Regions from separate parts of the Psychrosphaera aquimarina genome, predicted to be linked through region 1. Evidence: predicted binding sites of a transcription regulator. Region 1 holds the regulator's gene; the other holds the start of a gene.
What was found. Region 1 encodes FNR, which switches genes on or off when oxygen is low (the NO sensors DNR and NnrR bind a similar motif). Its sites were predicted from a motif close to TTGATCTAGATCAA; they were not measured.

Region 1 (5,046 bases):
TACATAATTATTTATTTAATATAATTTACCACCAGATAAACAAACCATGACACGGTCACCGTCTTCAATCATGTTAAAGTCATTAATAGCCTGACCCACTTGACGACGGATTCGTTTTTGTAGTTTATTAAAGTTATATTTTTGTTTTGCTTCTAATGATGTTGCCATACTGCCTCTCAAATTAAACATCAATAAGAGTTATCGAATTGATATAAGTCGCGCATTATAATGTCCTTACATAAACAAAGAAACCGCTAATTTAAGTTAGCGGTTTCGTAAGTAACAATAATGGTCCTAGATTTGACTACACTTTAATTGGACTAATAAAGTCAGGTGGCTTTAATGCTAATAAATCACAGTTTAAATTATCGATAACGTGTTCTGCCGTATTACCTATTAAAGCTGCACTGATGCCGGTTCGTCCCACTGTGCCTATCACTACTAATTCAGCGTCCAAAGTACGTGCAATTTCTGGAATAACGTCTTCTGGTAATCCTTCAACTATGTGAGTCTTATTGTCGTCGATGTTAAAGTCTAAAGCCAATTTTGATAAAGATGTTTGATGATGATTTTTCATGTTTTCATTGTACTTAACAGTATCAAACTCTGGAATTTCAACCGCTATATTCATTGGCGTAGGTGGATAAGCATTAATCAGATGCGTGTCTGATTGTAATAAACCGGCCATAAAACATGCATGATTAATGATCTCATAATTTAACAACGCATGACTAGCATCGTCCGTTCCAGCACTCACCGCGGCGAGTACTTTACTGTTTTTAGGCCATGCATGATCTTTAACTAATAATACTGGGCAAGGGCACTTTCTTAATAAGTGCCAATCCGTTGGGGTAAAAATAACTGATTTTAACGAATCATGTTTGTGCGTGCTTTTAATAACTAAATCAAACTGGCCTTCAATCGCTGCACGGGTAATGCTTTCATATGGTCGATTATGCCAAACGACTTCCGTTGAGATATTAGTATTATTTTGTTTAGTTTGTTTTATTAATTCAATTAACCATTCTTTCTTATCTTCTAACACAGCATTTTGCATCACTGTACGTTCATCGCTGGATAACATAGTGGTCATTTCATAAGAAAAATCATAAATAGTTAAAAACACTGTAATGTCACAAGGATGTTTTTCTGACATTTCTAAAGCACGCGACAGTGCTTTGTGGTTATCTTCTGTGGGGTCAATTACTACTAATATTTTATTAAAGTGACTCATATTATTCACCTTCCATTTTTATGGGCACTTGCTAAGTGTAGTAAATTATTTGGATTTTGAAGCGGTTAATTGAATGATTTTATTCGTTTTTTATTAATTACTTTCTAGCCTTCTAAATTTCTCGACATTGTCAATTTCAATTAATTTACCATTAACTTGAATGAAACCCGCTTTTTGAAATTTACTAAAGATACGACTAACTGTTTCTACCGTTAATCCCAAATAATTACCAATTTCACCACGAGTCATGGTTAATCTGAAAGAGTGTTTTGATAATCCTCGTTGAGAGAAACGATCTGACAAAGAAGTAAGAAATATGGCTATCCGTTCCTCAGCAGATTTTTTATTCAACATCATAAACATATTTTGGTCAGCTGAAATTTCGTTGCTCATTAAACGGGTAAATTGATTACGTAATTTAGGCATTTTGACAGTGAGTTCATCCATTGTGGTATAGGGAATTTCACATACCATGGACGTTTCTAGGGATTGACAATAAGTTTGATGTTTTTGTGTTGCTAATGCATCAAACCCAATGACATCGCCAGGTAAATGGAAACCGGTAATTTGCTCGACACCTTGATCATCCACTAGGTAAGATTTGAAACTACCAGAACGAATTGCGTAAAGTGATTTAAATGTTTGTCCCGCTTCAACAATACAATCATTTTTATGAAATGGTTTTTTACGCTCAATCACATCATCTAGTTTACGTAATTCATTTTCGTCTAATGAAAAAGGGATACATAATTGATTTAAACTGCAATTTGCACAGTTCAGTGAAAAGTTACTAGAAGAGTTATTATTCAACATTAAAGACCTACAATACTTAGAGAAACATTATCCGATTGAACGCAAAATAAAACTGCCATAAAGCCATTATAATCACGCTAAATCCTAGTATAAACCTAACATAGCTATGGTTAAAAATACTATTTAATTTAGCATTTATTAACGTTAATCCGACTAAAGTAGGTAAGGTTCCAATACCGAATATAAACATGACTGAGAATCCAGTTAATGGTGAAGGTGATGTTATTGCTAAACTTAATGCAGTATAAACGAGTCCACATGGTAAAAATCCCCAAAACAAACCATACAACAAACATTTAAGTGGTGTATTTATTGGTAATATTTTAGATTTAATCGGATCAATAAAAGGTTGAAACCACTTACCAATAAACTCTGTTTTCAAAACAAAACTGTTAATGTTAGCAATATGCAGTCCTATTCCAAACATTAAAATTGACGATAAAAGGGTCAGGTATAACACGCCACCTTGAGTAATACTGACAACCGATTGGGCAAAAAAGTTAACTATTAAACCAATAAAGCCGTAACCAAAAATACGACCAATACTGATTAAAATCGAGTAGAGGAAAAATGATTTTTCTTTAGGGACTGAAAAACCCAATGCCATGGACAATGACCCACACATAGCAACACAATGACCACTTCCCAAAAAGCCCATTAGAAACGCAGGAATTAGATATTCAAAAGGGAACGACATTATAGTTTGTTATTGTGTTGATCGGAATTTGACGTTGTTTTATTTTGGTCATTAGATTGCAATTCATCGTCGTCCATTAAAATAGACAAACCTTGTTTCTCTAAATCTTCAAACTGTTCTGATTTTGTTGCCCAAAAAAAGCGATGACACCAACTATCACAAAGATAATTGCCACTGGTATTAGGTAATAAATAACATTCATTGGATGTTTACTTGACCTTTAATAAGCGTAATGAGTTCGTCACTACTAAAATGGAGCTCGCTGACATGCCAATTACTGCAATATATGGTGCAACGTAACCAAGCATAGCAACAGGTAATATAACGAGATTATAAATTAAGGACCAATATAAATTTGACTTAATCGTGGTTCTTGTTTGTTTGGCCGCGTTAATTAACGAGATTATTGAGTTCAAGTTGCCTTTTAAAATAATGATATCGGCGGCATATTTGGTTACATCCGCACCATCCCCCATAGCGACACTGACATCTGAAGCTGCAAATACAGGGGAGTCATTTATACCATCTCCAACCATAAGGACTAAATTAGTGGGGTCAACTTGTTGAATATCAGAAACGTATTGTGCTTTTTGATCCGGTAAACATCCCGTTTCGACTCTATCTAATTTTAATTGCTTACCAAGTAATTTAGCTTGCTCAGACGAGTCACCTGTTAACATAGTAAGCTGATAACCCGCGTTATTAAGTTGAGTTAATACTTCGATAGATTCTGATTTTAATTGGTCAGATACGTAAAACTCAGCAAGAATTTGACCTTGATAACAAACAAATACATTAGCATTTGATAGGTGCAAACTAGAACCAACACCACAAAATTGCGCGCTACCAACCTTTACGGTTTGACCTAAATATTCACCTTTAATACCGGAACCAACAACAGCAGAAATGTTAGTTAAGCTGTCTATCTGCAATTGAGTTTCAGGTTGTGTTCCATGCTCTAGCTCTACGGGAGCTTGTTCGAATAAAGTTTGATCAAATGCATTAGAAATAGGGTGTTCAGAGTGTTTTTGTAGACGAATGATGATAGCTTTCAACAAAACTACAGGCAAACCCAGTGATAATAAATTTGTTTGATGATAATAAGCTTGTTGTATCTCAAACCGTCCTTTAGTCAAAGTGCCCGTTTTATCAAAACACACATGAGTCAAATGACTTAATTTATCAAAGGCTAATGGATCTTTAATTAAAATACCTTGTTTATTCAGAGCTGAAATAACACAAGTATACGCGGTTGGGGTCGCTAAACTTAACGCACACGGACAAGTGGCAACTAAAACAGACAAACTTACCCAAAGGGCATCAACAGGCTCTACAAAGTACCAAATAACATAAGTGATCAAAGCCAGAATTAGCTGGCTGAAGACAAACCAATGGGCAATCTTATCAGCAAACTGGGTATAAACGGGTTTATGCCTAGCAAACTCTTCTTGTAAGTCACCAATTTTAGATAGGGTCGTTTTATCCCCCATAGCCGTCACTTCGACAGTTATAACACCATCATTATTAATACTGCCAGCCAAAACAGTATCGCCAGTTAATTTTGCTATAGGTTCAAACTCACCATTTAATACCGATTCGTTAACGCTGGTAACCCCATCTTGTATAACACCGTCAATCGCAATATTTTGTCCAGGCTTGATAAGTACAAGATCACCTAGTTTTATATTTTTTACCAATTCAACCATAGGTTCACCATTAACTATCTTATTGACAGTGACAGGTAAATTTTTATTTAAATTGGCGTTAGATAAAATGGCTTTACTTTTAGCCCTGAACTCTAAGTATTTACCAATCAATAACAAAAAGGTGAACATGGAAATACTTTCAAAAAATACTTCTCCTTGATCACCATTTAGTCCATTAACTAATAATTGATAAAAGCTGGCAAAAAAAGCACCGTAAATTGCAAATGCGACGGGGACATCCATATTTAACTTTTTAGCTTTGATAGAGTAATAAGAACCAAACAAAAAAGGTAAAGCAGAATAAAAAACCACAGGTACAGATAAAATCAAACTAAGCCATTTAAAATAGCCTACTTGGTGTGACTCCATATTATTAAACGCACCAAAGTACATAGCAAAAGCGATCATCATCACTTGCATAGTAAATAGGCCAGCCACACCTAGGCGTTTGATATATTGTTTTTCTTGAAATTTAAGTTTGTGTTCAGTGTCTGACACATTAAACGGGGAGGATGGATAACCCACTGCAGTTAATTTAGATAATATAGAAGACAAAGGCAAAGTAGGGTGTTGCCAAATAATCTCAGCCCTTTGGT
Region 2 (5,046 bases), on a different contig from region 1:
TTTAGCTGACGGCACATATGCTGATTTACTCAGTGCAGCTAACGACTTATTAGATTAATCGTTGGCTTAATAAGGCCGCATATTGTTAACTCCTTCATTTTATTATTGAAAATAACATCTGAAAAATGACAGCTTAGTTACAGATAAAAAACATCAAACATTAAACTGTCATTTTGCTGCAATCCTAAGGTCATCAACTTATCTTTTAATCACCTAAATTTTTTATAAACAATCACTTATAACAAGGTTTAGGAATTGATAATGAAATACAGAAAAACCAGTTTGGCACTGTTATTAGCTACATTAATTACCGGTTGTGCAGAAGACGGCGAAAACGGTGTAAATGGTAACGATGGGGTTAATGGTACAAATGGCGTTAACGGTACAAATGGCGTAAATGGCACTAACGGTGTTGATGGGGCTGACGGCAAAGATGCAACGACAATGTTAGAGATTGAACTAGTCGGTCGTGCTCAATTAAATGCCAGTGACCCTGAAGGTGCAGCTGAAATCGTTTCTTATCAAAACTCTACAGGTTGGGTATATGCAATTAATAGCTCAGCATCTCCTGCGGTTGTTGAGATCATTGATATCAATGGTATGGATAAAGCTGAATTAACAGCTGATACCGAAGGGGTCATTACCAATACCAATCTAACCGCATCTCAAACCATAAACTTAGCTACCAGTGCATCATTATCGGGCGATGCCAACAGTATTGCCGTTGATAATAACAATAACTTGTTAGCCGTGGCTGTAGATTCAGGTACTAAAGGTGTTAATGGACATGTCGCGTTTTATGATATCTCTGGTGCAGCACCAAGTTTTATCAAAAATGTAGAAGTGGGTGACTTACCTGATAATGTTGTTTTTAGTCATGATGGTAAAAAAGTGCTGGTTGCCAATGAAGGTGAGCCTGCCGATGATTATGTGATTGACCCTGAAGGATCTATCTCCGTCATTAACGTAACAAACGGCGTACCGGCAGACACAGCAACACAGATCACTTTTGAAGATTACAACGACAAACAACAAGAGTTAGAACAACAAGGCGTTAAATTTGCCAATCCTAATGGACTAACGATTAAAGGCCAAGTGCGCACTTATACTGTAACGCAAGACTTGGAGCCGGAATACATCGCTGTATCTAAGGACAACAGTAAAGCGTATGTTTCGTTACAAGATAATAATGCCATGGCCATTGTCAATCTTAGTAATAACAGCGTTAAAGTAGTTGGGTTGGGCGTTAAGGACTGGAGTGAATATCAAATTGACGTGTCTGATAAAGATGGCGGCATTAACTTCAAAAAATACCAACATTTATATGGTTTATACCAACCTGACACCATAGATTCTTATCAATGGAATGGCGTAGACTTTGTTGTTTCTGCAAATGAAGGTGACGCAAGAGAGTATATCGCTTTTGAGCGAGATGCTGCAGAAGATGCGGGTAAAGCGGAATGTGAAACCGATTTTCCTTCTGGATCGTATGATTGGGATGACGGTGAAGAAGTGTGCATTGCTTATACCGATGAAGTACGTGCTAAAGACTTGGAAGATTTAGCGACCGTAACACCTGAATTAGATGCTTATATCAGTGAAATGGGTGGCAATGATGGCCTTGGTCGTTTAATCGTGACGTCATCAATGGGTAAAAACGATGATGGTGAGTACGCCGACTTATATAGTTTTGGCGCTCGTTCATTTTCTATTTGGGATCAAAATGGTTTGTTAATTTTTGATTCAGGCGACCAAATTGCCAAGATAACGGCAGCAATGCATGGTTCGGCGTTTAATAATAATGAAGATGAAAATGTTGGGGATACCCGTTCAGATGCTAAAGGTGCAGAGCCAGAAGCCCTAGCGTTAGGTAAAATTGGCAATAATACTTATGCTTTTGTTGGCTTAGAGAGAATGAGTGGCATGTTAGTGTTTGATATTACTAATCCATATGATGTGAACTTTGTTGATTACTTCTTTAACCGAGGTTTAGTTGAAGATGCTGACATAACAGGTGACTTAGCACCTGAAGGAATGAAGTTTATTGATGCCGCACATAGTCCAACAAACCAAGCGTTATTAGTCATAGGCAACGAAATCTCTGGCACAGTAGCGATTTGGCAAATTAATGAAAAATAATCATTTTTGTTAATATGGGTTAGTTATCCAAATCGATAACATCAATAAGGCAGTGTTTATTCACTGCCTTTTTTATTGGCAAAAATTGGACATAGATCAAAAGTGAGTAAACTAAACGGTAATAATAACTATTATCATTTAACAGTTCGAATAAATAAGGTTATTATGGTTTCTCTTCTTTAGAATTGAGGTTCATATGACTTTATGGGAATTACACAAGGGTGGAACTGCAAACATTTCCCATCTTTGTGAGCATTTAGATGATTCAGTCAGCACCCGTTTGGTAGAAATGGGGTTTGAAACTGACCAATATATTAAATGTCTACGTAGAAGCATTTTTTCCGGCCCACTAGTCATTCAAATTGGTGATTGTGTCTATTCATTAGAACAAGCATTAGCTGAACAAATTTTCATCTCAACGTCGAACAATAATTAATTATGAAAAAAATTCTCTTAGTCGGTAAACCTAACTGTGGCAAAAGCCTATTGTTCAACCAACTTACTGGCCTTCGACAAAAAGTCGCAAACTACCCTGGTGTCACCGTTGAAATTAAAAGTGGCGCAATGGGAGAGTATGAAGTTATAGACTTCCCTGGCACTTATTCTTTAAGCACCATGTCCATTGATGAACAAGTAGCGGTTGAACAACTGACCCTTCGTGTAAACGATGACGAAACTGAGCTTGTTGTGTGTGTATTAGATGCCACTCGGTTAGAGCGCAGTTTAGTGTTTGCATTACAAGCGCAACTGTTAGCCAGCAAAGCAAACAAACCCATTGTATATGTTTTAAATTTTATCGATGAAGTAAAACGGTTTGGCCATGACATAGATATAGATGGGTTAGCCAATGAACTCGGTGCTCCGGTTTATGCTTTGTCTGCCCGTTCACTTGATGGCATCGCTGAATTTAAAAATGCCTTGTTAAATGCCGAGTATAAAAACTTCAATCCTTTGGTTCCAAAGATTCCATTAGAAACCACCAAAGAAGTGGTCGATTTCAGCCGTGCATTGGCTAAGACCTACGCAATAAATAAAGATGTAGTGCTTAAAAATCAAAACAAGGTTGATAATTTTTTACTGAATAGCCTGTTTGGTTCATTTGCATTTTTAGCCATTATGTTTGTGCTCTTCCAAAGTATTTTTACTTGGGCATCGCCATTAATGGATGGGGTGGAAACCATTATTGCCGGCATGGCTGTTTTCATCACGCAATTCACAGGACAAGGAGTCGTTACGGACTTCTTGAATGACGCCATATTTGGTGGTGTTGGCTCGTTTTTAGTGTTTGTACCGCAAATTATGGTGTTAACGTTCATTATAGGCTTGCTAGAAGACAGCGGATATTTAGCCAGAGCGGCATTAATTTGTCATAAACCGTTAAGTTATTTTGGATTATCTGGAAGAAGTTTCATTCCTTACCTTTCCGGTCACGCCTGTGCTATCCCGGCCATTATGGCGGCACGTACGATTGAATCTCCGCGCAAACGATTAATCACTATGATGACAATTCCGTTAATGTCTTGTTCAGCACGATTACCGGTTTATGCGTTATTAGTATCTGTATTTATCCCATCTGATGTTTATTGGTTAGGAATATTTAACCTGCAAGGGGTTACGTTTTTTGGTTTGTATATGTTTGGTATCGTCACGGCGTTGATTATTAGTGCGTTATTAAGCCGCTCAAGTATCACCGACCATGAAAAATCTGAAATGCCATTTATTATTGAATTACCAAGTTACCGTTTACCACATTGGAAACCGCTTTATCACAGAGTGATCAACAGTGGCGTACAATTTATAAAACGTGCTGCGCCAATTATATTTATGGTCGCGGTGGGCATTTGGGTTCTGGGTTATTTCCCGTTGAATGCAAGTTTAGAAGAGTCTTGGTTAGGGAGCATAGGTCATTTTGTTGAGCCTATCTTTGCCCCACTTGGTTTGGATTGGCGTTATGGTATTGCCATTTTAATGTCGTTCTTAGCCAGAGAGGTGTTTGTTGGCGCGCTTGGTACCTTATATGGAATGGAAGGGGCTGACGAAAACATTGCTGGCCTCGCACAAAATATAATGAACGATGGCTTGCCATTAGGTACAGGTATTGGTTTGTTATTATTTTATGTTGTAGCTTTGCAGTGTGTTGCCACCGTTGCGACATTGAAAGCAGAAACCGGAAATAGCAAATTATCTTGGGGGTTATACGCCGCCTACGGCGTACTTGCGTATATCTTGGCCTTCTTGGCAAATGCATTAATCTAATACGACAAAGGTTGAAATATCACAAGTGGCAGCATATGGTTGCCACTTCTGCTAACTAAGTTATATTTACGGATAATAAAGAGTTCCAATGGAAAAAAGATTAACGATATTTAACTGGGTCACCCTTGGTATTTGTTTTATGGTCATGTTATTTGGGCTAGCACAGCTTGGGTTTTTAATTGGCTATGTTGCTGTTTCTAAAGATTTTAGCTTAGAGCAAATTGGTTACACACCTTTAGCGTCTGTGTTTGCTGGAATCACAGCCATATATTTGTTTGTTCGTACCATTAAAAATGCCAGTACAAGTACTGGAATTAAAGATTAGCTAATAAACTAACTTAGTTAGAACGATATTGGCGTTTAATTTCAACTACTTCAACACTATAAGATTGGTACCAATTTTTCTGGCCAAGTTGTTGTGCTAGAAGATGTTCCGGATCTTGTTTCCAAGCTAATATCGATTGTTCATCTGGCCAATAAGAAATCGCCACTTCTTGTTCACCCTCACATACCGCAACAAAGTCTAAACAGCCATATTTACTAAATGCTAACTCTCGCATTTTTGCTGCAGTTTTGGAATATTCATCATTTAACTCTGCAATTTGTGCTTTAAATATCACTGCGTACATTCACATTACCTATCTTTAATGA

Region 2: RT723_RS04830 (FeoA family protein) is a predicted target of FNR. The motif match lies at 2,226-2,239, and genes of this name have one in related genera.

The regions. Positions count from the first base shown of each region.
Region 1 is NZ_JAWCUA010000001.1:388,319-393,364, forward strand. It holds partial or broken gene RT723_RS01760 (tRNA 2-thiocytidine(32) synthetase TtcA) at 25-168, opposite strand; gene uspE (universal stress protein UspE) at 305-1,234, opposite strand; gene fnr (fumarate/nitrate reduction transcriptional regulator Fnr) at 1,328-2,047, opposite strand; gene RT723_RS01775 (sulfite exporter TauE/SafE family protein) at 2,064-2,744, opposite strand; partial or broken gene ccoS (cbb3-type cytochrome oxidase assembly protein CcoS) at 2,744-2,946, opposite strand; gene RT723_RS01790 (heavy metal translocating P-type ATPase) at 2,954-5,046, opposite strand, start outside.
Region 2 is NZ_JAWCUA010000003.1:356,304-361,349, forward strand. It holds gene gmhB (D-glycero-beta-D-manno-heptose 1,7-bisphosphate 7-phosphatase) at 1-58, shown strand, start outside; gene RT723_RS04825 (choice-of-anchor I family protein) at 262-2,139, shown strand; gene RT723_RS04830 (FeoA family protein) at 2,336-2,575, shown strand; gene feoB (ferrous iron transporter B) at 2,578-4,395, shown strand; gene RT723_RS04840 (hypothetical protein) at 4,484-4,720, shown strand; gene RT723_RS04845 (antibiotic biosynthesis monooxygenase family protein) at 4,734-5,024, opposite strand.